Regions from separate parts of the Shewanella sp. A32 genome, predicted to be linked through region 2. Evidence: predicted binding sites of a transcription regulator. Region 2 holds the regulator's gene; each other region holds the start of a gene.
What was found. The regulator ArgR, encoded in region 2, controls arginine synthesis, uptake and breakdown. The targets are predictions, from matches to a motif close to ANTGAATANNTATTCANT.
Positions count from the first base shown of each region.

Region 1 (4,290 bases), on a different contig from region 2:
CGCTGCCACTGGGCTGTTAGTGGAAACAGCCGTACTGGTGCCACCCGCGATCCTTTATGTGATATTGGGTGATGCACCAACAACCAGCCACATGTTCGCCAATGGCTGGCATTTAAATCTGTTACTGATTGCCGCCGGGGTCATCACGACCATTCCTTTACTATGTTTTGCTGGTGCGGCGGTCCGTATTCCTTTAAGTACGCTTGGGTTCTTTCAATATGTCGGTCCCAGTATCATGTTCATTATGGCCATTACCTGGTTCCACGAACGTTTTGATATGGAAAAAAGCGTGACTTTTGGCTTTATCTGGGCAGCGCTGGCGGTCTTCACTAGTAACATGCTGTTAAGGCGTAGACGCCGCTTTTAATGCCCGCAAAAGCGATGAGGGATCGACGGTACTCAGTAACAAGGTGTAGCCTAAATCTGTAGGCACCATTATCACATTATGACTATCGGTGACGGCAGCAAACGCTTTGCTGCCAGAATCCAGTCGAAACCAACCTAAACTATACCCAGGTAATCCAACGCCATTAGTTCGCCACGATAAAGCCGGGGTTGCCTTGTCGGCGAGATTAATTGTTTGCGCCTGCTGTAACTGTAGATGGGATAACGCAATACTTTGGCTATATAAAGGCACCTTGATATCCAGTGTTTTCGCGGAAAGCGATAATCCTGCGTTATTGGTTTGCCAGTATATCCAGGTGAAAAAACCTATCGTCGCTAGTAACAGGCCAGCGGAGGCGGCTTTAGCAGTTGCAGGCATTGGTTTGAATAATAAAAACATGAGCAGTGCCAGCAGCACTAATAACAAGAGCATGAAGCTGACATGTGCAGTTTTCCCTAGCGGTGCGAGTATAAACCATTGGCTTTCCATGATAAGTACCCGATATCCTGAAGTGTTTGAGACTTATTTTTAGCCGGCCGACATAATATGTCAACTTTTCATTCTTGCATTAAAAAAGCCCTGCGTTGCAGGGCTTTAAGATTAGAGTTCAAGACGTAAAATTTTTGAACGTCGTTGATAGTTGTATAACTGCTTTTTCTTCTGCGGTAAGGCTTCGACTTCCACCATCTCAAAACCATGCTCTAGGAACCAATGAATACTGCGGGTTGTTAGGGCAAACAGATGTGCATACCCTCGCACCTTGGCCTGGTTGATGATGTTTTTCAGCAGCAAACTGCCACGGTCAGCATCACGATAGTCTGGATGAACGACCAGACACGCAAATTCACCGGCATTGTCTTCTTCAAATGGATACAACGCCGCACAACCGATCACTAAACCATCACGTTCGATCACCATGAACTGTTCGATTTCACGTTCCAGTTGCTCACGAGAACGTCTAACCAAAACACCCTGCTCTTCTAACGGCCGGATCAAGTTCAAAATACCGCCGATATCAGTGATAGATGCCCGGCGTAACCGTTCAGCACTTTCAGTGACAATCTGGGTCCCAATCCCTTCACGGGTAAAGAGTTCCTGCAGTAACGCGCCGTCTTCCTGATAACTCACCAGATGGCAACGTGGGACACCGGCGCGACTGGCGTCGATACTGGCTTTCAGGAATGCCAGAGTGCCGCGATCAATGTCTTCCTGATCCGCTAGGCTGGTGAGCAGCTTTTGTGCATCATTTGGCATCAATTCAGCGACCACTTCACCGAATTCATCTTCAATGCCGTGGCGTGATGAAAAGCCGATAATTTTGTCTGCTTTCAGTTTAATCGCAACCTGGGTTGCGACCTCTTCTGCAGTTAAGTTAAAGCTTTCGCCAGTAACAGACGCTGCAATCGGCCCCATCAGGACGATACCACCGGTATCAAGCATATGCTTCAGACCTTGAGTATCGATACGGCGAACTTTGCCTGACAGGCAAAAGTCCACGCCGTTATCCACCCCTAGTGGCTGAGCAATGACAAAATTACCGCTGACAACGTTAATTTGTGCGCCCTGCATTGGTGTATTGGACAGGCTCATGGATAACCTGGCGGTAATATCAAACTGTAGTGAACCGGCTACCTGCTTAATCACCTTGAGCGTACTTTCGTCAGTGATACGCACGCCATTATGATACGCAGGTTCGATATCGTTCTGTGCCAATGCTGCATCAATTTGTGGTCTGGCACCATATACCAACACCACTTTGATCCCCAAGCTGTGCAACAGCGCAACATCATTGATAATTGAACGGAACATTCCGTGGGCAACGGCTTCGCCGCCCAGCATTACCACAAATGTCTTGCCGCGATGAGCATTGACATAGGGAGCTGAGTGACGAAAGGAGTCAACCAATTCAGTGGTACGCACCTTGTGTTTTGCCTCTTACAATAGCGATAAAAAGAAAAACATGCCGATAGCATGTATTGCGCGTCATGCTAATGCATTTTAATTCACTTTAAAAGCATTTATTTTCACACCAAATCTGTTGAGTTCTGTTATACCTGCAATAAATGACAACAGTTCGACAGACTTGGCGATCCTATAACAGCCGACGACATTTTGCGCGTTTTCTATCCCATAACAAAAAAGCCCTTCAACATAAGTCAAAGGGCTTTTCAGCATTCGGCATAAAAGCAATTACTTGATTTTAGCTTCTTTGTAGATAACGTGCTGACGGATCACGGGATCAAATTTTTTGATCTCCATTTTCTCTGGCATGTTGCGCTTGTTTTTGTCAGTAGTGTAGAAGTGACCTGTCTTAGCGCTGGATACCAGTTTGATCTTTTCGCGGTTGCCTTTACCTTTAGCCATTTTCTATTACACCTTTTCGCCACGGGCACGAAGTTCAGCTACAACAACTTCGATACCTTTCTTGTCGATAATGCGCATACCTTTGGTAGAAACGCGCAATTGAACAAAACGCTTTTCGTCTTCTAACCAGAAACGATGGTTCTGCAGGTTAGGCAAGAAACGACGACGCGTTGCGTTTTTCGCGTGCGAACGGTTGTTACCAACCATTGGACGCTTGCCAGTAACTTGGCATACTCTAGACATGTCAATCTTCTCCAAAAACAATTTCTAACGCTCGAGCATTCATGTACCCCGTATGGCCGTCGCCCGAGGCACAAAGAGGGCGCATGTTATACTAGATAATTGAATAAAGATCAAGCCAATGATCATTCCAACCACCCGCGCTCAGCGAACGAAACTATCTCACAATCGCCCACAACCATATGATCCAGCAAAGGAACATCAATAGTTGTCAGCGCGTTTTTCAATCGCTCGGTAATTCGCCGATCCGCCAGACTGGGCTCTGCCACGCCAGACGGATGATTATGGCAAACAATGACCGCTGCAGCCTGCTTTTCCAACACCAAACGCACGACTTCTCGCGGATAAACGGAAGCGGCATCCAATGTTCCCCGAAACAGTTCAACGAACTGAATCACCCTGTGCTGGCTGTCCAGCAATAGTACGGCAAACACTTCGTAGGCTCGGTCTGCCAATTGTCTCATTAAATAGTCGCGAGTTAAATCAGGATTTGTCAAAACCGTCCCTCTTTGCAGCTTTTCTCGCGAAATTCTGCGAGAAATCTCTGCTGCCGCCTGCAACTGGGCAAATTTTACCGGTCCAACCCCAGGCAAACGGCAAACCTGTTCAACCGGTGCCGCTAATAATTGTCGCAATGAGCCAAACGTCAGCAGCATATCGCGCGCCATATCCACGGCATTCTGCCCAGGTAAGCCACTGCGTAACAGCACAGCCAATAACTCTGCGTCACTCAGACCACCCGCCCCTTGTTGTAACATTTTTTCCCGAGGCCCTTCACCATCTGGCCAGTCTCTGATTGCCATTGCAGACTCCTTTCCACCGTTCCCACTAAATCCTTAGCAGTTAAGTATGGCCTAACTTTTACCACCTGTGACTGCGACACACCGTATGCTTTATGGTATGTTTAGCGCCAGTTACTCCACCAAGTCGAATCTTCCTATGAGCTTGATGCACAAAAAAATCCTGTTGGGTATTGGCGGTGGTATCGCTGCTTACAAAAGTGCTGATCTGGTGCGCCGATTGAAAGAGCGAGGGGCAGACGTTAGAGTAGTGATGAGTGCCAGTGCCACACAATTCATCACACCGTTGACCTTACAGGCAGTGTCCGGCCATCCCGTTGCAACCGAGTTGCTCGATCCGACTGCTGAAGCGGGAATGAGCCATATTGAGCTGGCACGTTGGGCGGATCTATACATCGTCGCCCCAGCCACCGCTAACCTGCTGGCGCGCTTCAGAGCGGGAATGGCAGATGAATTGATTACGACAATTGCACTTGCCACCGCAGCGCCGCTGGTCGTTTG
Region 1 covers NZ_JARFTS010000025.1:33,617-37,906, forward strand. Annotated here, with positions in the region: gene rarD (EamA family transporter RarD) at 1-367, shown strand, start outside; gene PY479_RS14950 (PH domain-containing protein) at 344-874, opposite strand; gene argA (amino-acid N-acetyltransferase) at 986-2,305, opposite strand; gene rpmG (50S ribosomal protein L33) at 2,576-2,749, opposite strand; gene rpmB (50S ribosomal protein L28) at 2,756-2,992, opposite strand; gene radC (DNA repair protein RadC) at 3,115-3,792, opposite strand; gene coaBC (bifunctional phosphopantothenoylcysteine decarboxylase/phosphopantothenate--cysteine ligase CoaBC) at 3,929-4,290, shown strand, end outside.
Region 1: a site for ArgR is predicted at 2,376-2,393, ahead of argA (amino-acid N-acetyltransferase). Genes of this name have one in related genera too.

Region 2 (4,290 bases):
TTCGGTAAATTACCGATGAAAAGCAATCTTGCGCCAGCGATTCGCTATGCCCGAGAAGGCGTTCCCGTCTCGGAATTGATTGCGTACTACATGCAGCTGAGTGGCAAGCGTTTGGCTAAATATCCGGGTTTTAAAGAGACCTATATGCCCAATGGCCACATGCCAAAAACCGGTGAAATATTCAAGAATCCTGCATTGGCAAATACTCTGGAAAAAATAGCCAAGGGCGGTAGAGATGAGTTTTACAAAGGAAGTATTGCTCGCAGTATCGCAGCCTATATGAAAGCTCAGGGTGGCTATTTGAGTTACGACGATCTGGCCAGTCATCATAGCGAATGGGTCAAACCGGTATCAGCTAATTATCGCGGATATGATGTTTGGGAACTGCCTCCTAACGGCCAAGGCATTGCCGCATTACAGATTTTAAAGACCATGGAGCCCTACAATGTAAAGGCGATGGGACAGACCAGCCCTGAATATGTGCATTTATTTGTCGAGGCGAAAAAGCTGGCATTTGCGGACCGTGCCAAATTCTATGCAGATCCCGATTTTAATAAGATCCCAGTTAAAGACTTGATTTCGCAAGATTACAACTATCAACGCGCAAAATTGATCGATCCGGAACGAGCCGCAAGGAGCGTAGAACCGGGCAATCCTAACCTACAACATGGTGATACTGTCTACCTCACTACCGCTGATAACGAGGGTAACATGGTGTCTCTGATCCAGAGTAACTATCGTGGTATGGGCTCTGGTATGACGCCTCCAGATTTAGGCTTTGTGCTACAAGATCGCGGACAATTGTTTGATCTGACTCCCGGGCGTTTTAACAGCTATGCACCAGGTAAACGGCCATTTCACACCATTATTCCCGCATTTGTGACCAAAAACGGTAAACCTTGGCTTAGTTTCGGCGTGATGGGCGGTGCCACGCAACCCCAAATGCATGCCCAAATACTTATCAATTTGATTGATTTTGGTATGAATTTGCAAGAAGCAGGAGATGCACCTCGTATTTTACATACCGGCTCCACTCAACCGACAGGGGAGCAGATGACTGATGGTGGTTACGTAAGCCTTGAGTCTGGGTTCCCGATGGAAACTCGACGCGAATTGATGAAAAAAGGGCACATTCTGCGGGATTCACTGGGGGCTTTTGGTGGTTATCAGGCCATCGCGAGAGATTTGCAAACTGGCGTATATTGCGGTGCTTCCGAAAGCCGCAAAGACGGACAAGTAGCAGGATATTAATGGCTTTGATCTCAAAACCCTTTGTTTCAGTGTAAATTTTGGCTCAAGTAACGGATAATAGTGCCGAATACGGTTTAAGCTGATAAAGGATTTTGGGATGGACTCACTAGATATGCCCCGGGAACAACTAGGTATCTGTGCGGAAGGCAATTTACACGCTGTCTATTTGATGTTCAATGCCAATGATGGTGTTGAGGCTCAGATGCGCCCATGCCTCGCCAATATTGCCCAGTATATTTATGAATTGGCAGATCAATATGCAGACAGTGCCTTCAACGGATTTGTCGCGATTGGTGCCAATTACTGGGATGCGTTATACCCAGACACTCGTCCGGCGGAATTGCGCCCATTCCCAGCAATGGAAAGTGGCGACCGTGATGCCCCTGCAATCGAATATGACCTGTTTTTCCATCTGCGTTGTGACCGTTTGGACATACTGCATTTAGTTGCAAATGAAGTTTACGGCATGCTTGAGGGGTTAGCTGAACTGGATGACGAAGAACGAGGGTTCCGTTACATGGACGCTCGCGATCTTACTGGTTTCGTAGACGGGACAGAAAATCCGAAAGGCCGAAACCGTCAGCAGGTGGCTCTGGTGGGGGAAGAAGATCCTGAATTTAGAGGTGGAAGCTACATACACGTCCAAAAGTATGTACACAATCTGCGTAAGTGGCAGCGCTTACCAACCAAGAAACAGGAAGATATTATTGGTCGGACTAAGCAGGATAATATCGAATATGAGTCTGAAGATAAGCCTTTGACTGCACATATTAAACGAGTGAATCTCAAGGATGAGCATGGTGAATCTATGGAGATTCTACGTCAAAGTTTGCCGTTTGGTACTGTGAAGCACCAAGGGTTAATGTTTATTGCGACCTGCAAAACGCCGACTCACTTTGAAAAAATGCTTCACAGTATGGTGTTTGGTGATGGCGAAGGGAACCATGACCACTTGATGCATTTCACTCAGGCTGTAACCGGGTCATCATTTTTTGCACCATCTCTGGATTTCATGATTCATTACAGTGAGTTGTAAGTTAGCCATAACAAACGCACTTTAGCGTGCGTTTGTTATTTTCTTGGTATTACTCCGCATAATTAAACAGTGATTTTACTGTTTCCAGGGTATCTTCGATCCCCTTGATGCTTGATGGACAGATGAAGATGGTATCATCACCGGCAATCGTGCCTAGGATCCCTTCTGGTTTGCCGATAGAGTCTAGTAATCGCGCAATTAATTGCGCGGCTCCTGGACTGGTTCTTACCACAATCATTGCCTGATTATGATCGACATCAAGTACCAGATTTTTCAGTGGGCTACCCGCGGTAGGAACACCAAGTTCAGCTGGGAGACAGTAAACCATCTCTTGCTTGGCATTGCGGGTGCGTACTGCCCCATACTTACTTAACATCCGGGATACTTTGGATTGATTTATGTTGGTAAAACCTTCGGTCTGGAGAGCGTTAACTATTTCACTCTGAGAGCCAAAGCGTTCTTCTTTTAAAATAGCTTTGAACGTCCTAATCAGATCGTCCTGGTTCTTGGTCGCGGTCATATTTGTCCAGCGTCTCTATTCATCCTGACCGGCGTATACTGCATATTTTTGAATTTACTGTCAAGTAATAGTCATTTTTTGTGAATAAAAATTCAGTTTGGCTTAATTTGAGAGAAATAAAGGCTGGACCTATATTGTTATTAGCAATGTTTCGAGAATGCCTTCGAAGCTTTATAAAGTCTTATGTGACTAATGGATAATTGCTATTTACCTATTGATGTCATAGATTTTTGCCACACAAAATAAGATCTGTGTCACATAAAAACCCGAGAATGACGGAGAGTACTATGAAAGTTGCCGTACTTGGTGCCGCCGGTGGTATTGGTCAGGCCCTCGCTCTGCTGTTAAAAACCCAGTTGCCTGCTGGTTCTGATTTATCACTGTATGACATTGCACCGGTTACCCCCGGTGTTGCCGTAGACTTGAGCCATATTCCAACCGCCGTGAAGGTTAAAGGTTTTGCGGGTGAAGATCCATCTCCGGCTCTCGAAGGTGCAGATGTTGTTCTGATCTCCGCTGGTGTCGCGCGTAAACCGGGAATGGATCGGTCGGATCTATTCAATATTAACGCCGGTATCGTGCGGAACTTAATTGAAAAAGTCGCGGTAGTTTGTCCAACAGCATTAATTGGCGTAATTACCAACCCAGTCAATACCACGGTGGCCATTGCCGCAGAGGTTTTGAAGAAAGCGGGTGTTTACGATAAAAACCGGCTGTTTGGTGTGACAACCCTTGACGTTATCCGCTCTGAAACCTTTATATCTGAGCTAAAAGGTATTGATATTGCCGACGTTAAGATCAAGGTTATCGGTGGTCACAGTGGCGTCACTATCCTGCCTTTGCTGTCACAGGTAAAAGGCGTCAGCTTCACCGATGAAGAAGTGGCTGCTTTGACTAAACGTATCCAGAATGCAGGCACTGAGGTGGTTGATGCCAAAGCGGGTGGTGGTAGTGCCACTTTGTCCATGGGGCAAGCTGCTTTCCGCTTCTGCATGTCGTTGATTAGGGGCTTGCAAGGCGAAGCAAACGTCGTGGAATGTGCCTATGTCGATGGTGGCAGTGAGTTTGCACCTTTGTTTGCGCAACCAATATTGCTCGGCAAAAATGGTATCGAACAATTATTGCCATGTGGCGAACTCAGTGAATTTGAAATCAAAGCACGAGATAGCATGCTTGATACGCTGAAAGCTGATATTCAGTTAGGTGTCGACTTTGTAAAATAAGCTCGATACCAATTAAATAAAAAAGCGGCATCATGCCGCTTTTTTATTATCAAAACTGCGTATTTCCGAGGTTATACCTTAATTGCTACGTGAAACCGCTATTTTTGCAAGACTGATTAATGCCTGCTTAAAATCACTTTCAGGTAAAATCGCGACAGCGCTAATCGCTTTGTCAGCTTCTTGCAAAGCTCTTTGGTGAGTGTAATCCAGTGCTCCGCAGGTATTTAGCGTGTCGACAATGGTTTCAATATGTTCGGTAC
Region 2 covers NZ_JARFTS010000002.1:218,035-222,324, forward strand. Annotated here, with positions in the region: gene ggt (gamma-glutamyltransferase) at 1-1,251, shown strand, start outside; gene PY479_RS02960 (Dyp-type peroxidase) at 1,349-2,287, shown strand; gene argR (transcriptional regulator ArgR) at 2,337-2,807, opposite strand; gene mdh (malate dehydrogenase) at 3,095-4,030, shown strand; gene ispB (octaprenyl diphosphate synthase) at 4,109-4,290, opposite strand, start outside.

Region 3 (4,290 bases), on a different contig from region 2:
TTGGTATGCACTTCACCGATCACTCGCTGCGCCGCTTCAGGCAACATGCAAACATACACCGGACTGCGCGGCATCATCTCGGCCATAAACGCTTTTTGCCCGAGTCCGGAAAGATAATCAGCTTCGATAAAATCGATACCGAGAAAATGCTGTTGTAACCAGCCGTAGAAGGGGGAATTGCCCGAGGCATCGCTGACACCACGCATTTCGGCAATCACAGTTTCACCAAAACGTGATGGATGCTGTGCCAGGAACAGAAAACGACAACGAGAAAGCAGGCGACCGTTGGTGCTTTTACGATAATCCTTACGCAGAAACAGTGTGCACATTTCTGCAGCACCCGTGTAGTCATGACACAGGGTTAGTGTTTCGACTTCATTGCGGACACCAATTTGCGCCGAATGATAAACTTCCGTGCCGAGACGATAGTGATAAAAAGCATCCTCCATGCCAACAGCACCTTCAATACCACAGGTACCCACCACCTCGCCGGTATCGGTATCTTCCATGACGAACAGATAACTTTCGTCATAAGGCTTGCTAACCGGTTTATTAAATGAGGCTTCCGCGCGATTAATCTTGGCAGTGAGGACTTCATCATTGACCGGTAACGACGTAAAGCCGTGGCCAGACGCTTCGGCAATATAACGCAGGGCGGCAAAATCAGACTGGCAAATAGGCCGGATTATCAACATGGTTAACTCTCCTGTGTCCCCACCGAGTTTCCGGTGTATCAACACACCGGAAACGGGGAATAAGCATAAAGGTCAGGGGCAAAGAACTTCCTGAACGCTTCAGGCTTCAACTATCTGAGCAACTGCTTTTTCCAGGCGGGCGATGCCTTCGGCAATGTCTGCCTCTGGGATGATCAGTGAGGGAGCAAAACGCAGAACGTTGGCACCGGCAACCAGCACCATCAGACCGTTATCGATAGCGGCCAGCAGGAAATCGCGGCTGCGGCCCTGATATTTTTCATTCAGCACGCCACCAATCAACAACCCTTTACCACGTACCTGTGAGAACACATGGTATTTATCATTAATACTGTTCAACCCATCACGCAGCAGCTGTTCACGATATTTCACACCGTCGAGCACTTCCGGGGTATTCACAATATCCATTACTGCATTACCGATAGCACAAGCCAGCGGGTTACCACCATAAGTGGAACCATGAGTCCCCACTTTGAAGTGTGCAGCAATTTCGCTGGTAGTCAGCATTGCTGCAATTGGGATACCGCCACCCAGCGCTTTCGCTGTGGTCAGAATATCCGGCACGATATCGGTCCCCATATAGGCATACAGATCACCGGTGCGGCCCATACCACTCTGCACTTCATCAAACACCACCAGTGCATTGTATTTATCCGCCAGTTCACGCACCTTACGTAAAAACGCCGGGTCACCGCTAATAATGCCACCTTCGCCTTGCAGCGGTTCCAGCATAATTGCGCAGGTCTTCTCGGAAACGGTTGCTTCCAGTGCTTCAATATCGTTATAAGGAATGTGGGTAATCGCCTGTGGCTTAGGACCAAAACCATCAGAATAGGCCGCCTGGCCGCCAACACTCACAGTAAAGAAAGTACGGCCATGGAATGCTTTATCAAAAGCAATGATCTCGTCTTTCTCTGGGCCATAGTTGTCAACCGCATAACGGCGAGCCAGTTTCAGTGCGGCTTCGTTTGCTTCTGCTCCTGAGTTAGCGAAATAGACCTTTTCAGCAAAGGTGGCATTCACCAATTTGGTCGCCAATGCCAATGCCGGTTCATTAGTCATAACGTTAGACAGGTGCCACAGTTTCTCACCCTGCTCTTTTAATGCATTGACCAATGCGGGATGACAATGTCCCAGACAGGTCACCGCAATACCACCAGCAAAGTCGACATACTCTTTACCTTCCTGGTCCCAGACCCGACTGCCCTGGCCACGTACCGGGATTATCGGAGACGGTGCATAATTAGGCACCATAACTTCATCAAACTGAGCACGGGTCAGATTCATTTTCACACTCATTCCTGAATATCCTTTATGATTTCAGACAGCGCTATAACCGCTGTCCCTTCGCAGTTAATCTCTCTTTGTCGTCTAGTATTACTGCGGATCGGTGTTTTAGATATGTGACATTAATAGCTAAATTGTGATCAAAATACCAGATTGATCAGGGCCGGCGCTTAACTCTTCGAAGGGTAAGTGCATAAAGATCTGATTTCAGGAAGTAAAAAGGCGATTAGCCGATATTTCCAGGCATAATTAGTCACAAAAAAAAGCAACCGAACCACAAATGTTTAACTATTCACTTTAAATGAATAGTTAAACAAAATAATAGCAGTAGTTGCTGTTAGGTAGAAGACACACTAGGAGAAAATACCAAATATTTTAAAGCGCCAATCAGGTCAGGCGTCAACTTGGCGTGCCAATCAATCTTGGTCGCTCAGAATAAGCTCAATTTACGATAATTCTGGCCTTGTAAACGGATAAGCTCCTGCTCACTCATAGCGTAGTAACTGTTAAGGAGCTGCTTGTCCCGAAAACTCAGTTGATGACTTTCATCAAGTAGTAAACTCTGTGCATAGCAGCTGGCTTTGGCGACCAGTTGAGCCAACAACGGCATCTGCTCAAAGCCCTGTTTGTCTTCCAACTCCTGCAACCAGGTTATCAATGCACTATCGGCAAATCCTAACGCCTGCGGCAGCTGCCAGTTAAGCCGCATCGCATGCTCTTGCACCTGCTGAAAAATCTCCAGTGCCGGGAATTCGCTGACAGCGACGGCGTCATACAACTCTTTATCCCGTGCTTTACTGGCTTCTTTGAGCCAGTTGCCACGCAGTTGTTCAAAGATTGAAGCGCCCATCCCTAATACCACAGAAGCCCCAAGCTGGCGCATCAACGACAGTGCATATAATAAGGCGCCATCCTGTTCATGTAATGCCGCTAGGGCGCGGGTGGCAACGCCTTGGATCTGGGCGTAACGCCAGAGTTTACGATTGATCCATAACAACCCGGTATGTCCCAGCGGCAACCAGTGACGGCAGATATAAAATGGGATCAACAGTCTCAGGTTATCCATGCCGATATACCCAAGCACCAGTTTCAAATCAGACACCTGCAAGTCTTTATTTTGCGGTCTTCTGGCACCAAAAACCGGACTATTGACCATGTTAGTCAGATCGCGTACCAACCAGGCTTGACTGGCAACGGCAGGACGTAGTCGGTTTAAATCCAGTTGTGGTGAATGCAGCATCTCCAATAACAAGAGATGCTTATCTGATACCGGGCTGTGGCGCTGAATAATGTCGAGAGACGCCAGTTGGTTTGCCAGTTCCGTTTTCAGACTCATATGCAACTGACTATTAATCTGTTGTGCCAATTGTTTGGTCTGCTGCTTTTTTGCAATGCGCGCCATTGCCGCTTCGCGCTCGATTTCCAGCTTAAAAGCAATGGCTTCTAACTCTGGTTCTGGATCATCCCAGACCGGAGTGTTCGCTTGAGTTCCCAGAATTAATTGTTGCAGGAACTTCTGTTCCAGTGCTGCCACTGGCGCGGGCTTGAATCCGCCTGAAACCGACGCTACCACCTGTGCTGTTTTCCTCTTGGCATTTGCCAGTAAAAATCTGAATTATTCGTCCATTTTATCTGGATTAATCATACTAAACATCAAGGATATTGAGTTAACTCTCCGCGAATCATAAAAAACAGGCTCTAACTGAGCCTGTTTTCGATTGCCGTCCTGCTGAGGTGACTATTTTTTTAAATCGGTCTCAAACAGTCGCAGAATACGGCGATACTCATCCAGCCAACTGGAAGGCTGGCGGAAGCCGTGATGTTCCACCGGATAGTAAGCCATATCAAAGTGAGGATTTTCTAACTCGATAAGGTGCTGCACCATGCGCACACTGTCCTGGAAGAACACGTTATCATCTTCAATCCCCCCCAAAATCAACAGATGATTTTTCAGGCCTTGTGCGTGTTCAATCGGCGAACTACGACGGTAGGCAATCGGGTCATCGTCTGGGGTATTGAGAATATTCGAGGTGTAAGGGGCATTGTAATGAGCCCAATCTGCGACCGGGCGCAATGCCGCACCACACTGGAACAGATCCGGCGCGGTAAACAGTGACATGAACGTCAGGAAGCCACCGTAAGAACCGCCATAAGTGCCTACCCGTTGAGTATCAATGTTGGCATTTTTAGCCATCCAGGCAACGCCATCTTTCAGGTCTTCGACTTCCGGATGCCCCATATTGCGATAGATTGCGGTACGCCAGTCACGGCCATACCCCTTAGAACCCCG
Region 3 covers NZ_JARFTS010000032.1:30,697-34,986, reverse strand. Annotated here, with positions in the region: gene astA (arginine N-succinyltransferase) at 1-695, opposite strand, end outside; gene PY479_RS16580 (aspartate aminotransferase family protein) at 795-2,012, opposite strand; gene PY479_RS16575 (HDOD domain-containing protein) at 2,431-3,573, opposite strand; gene PY479_RS16570 (prolyl oligopeptidase family serine peptidase) at 3,739-4,290, opposite strand, start outside.
Region 3: a site for ArgR is predicted at 2,280-2,297, ahead of PY479_RS16580 (aspartate aminotransferase family protein). Genes of this name have one in related genera too.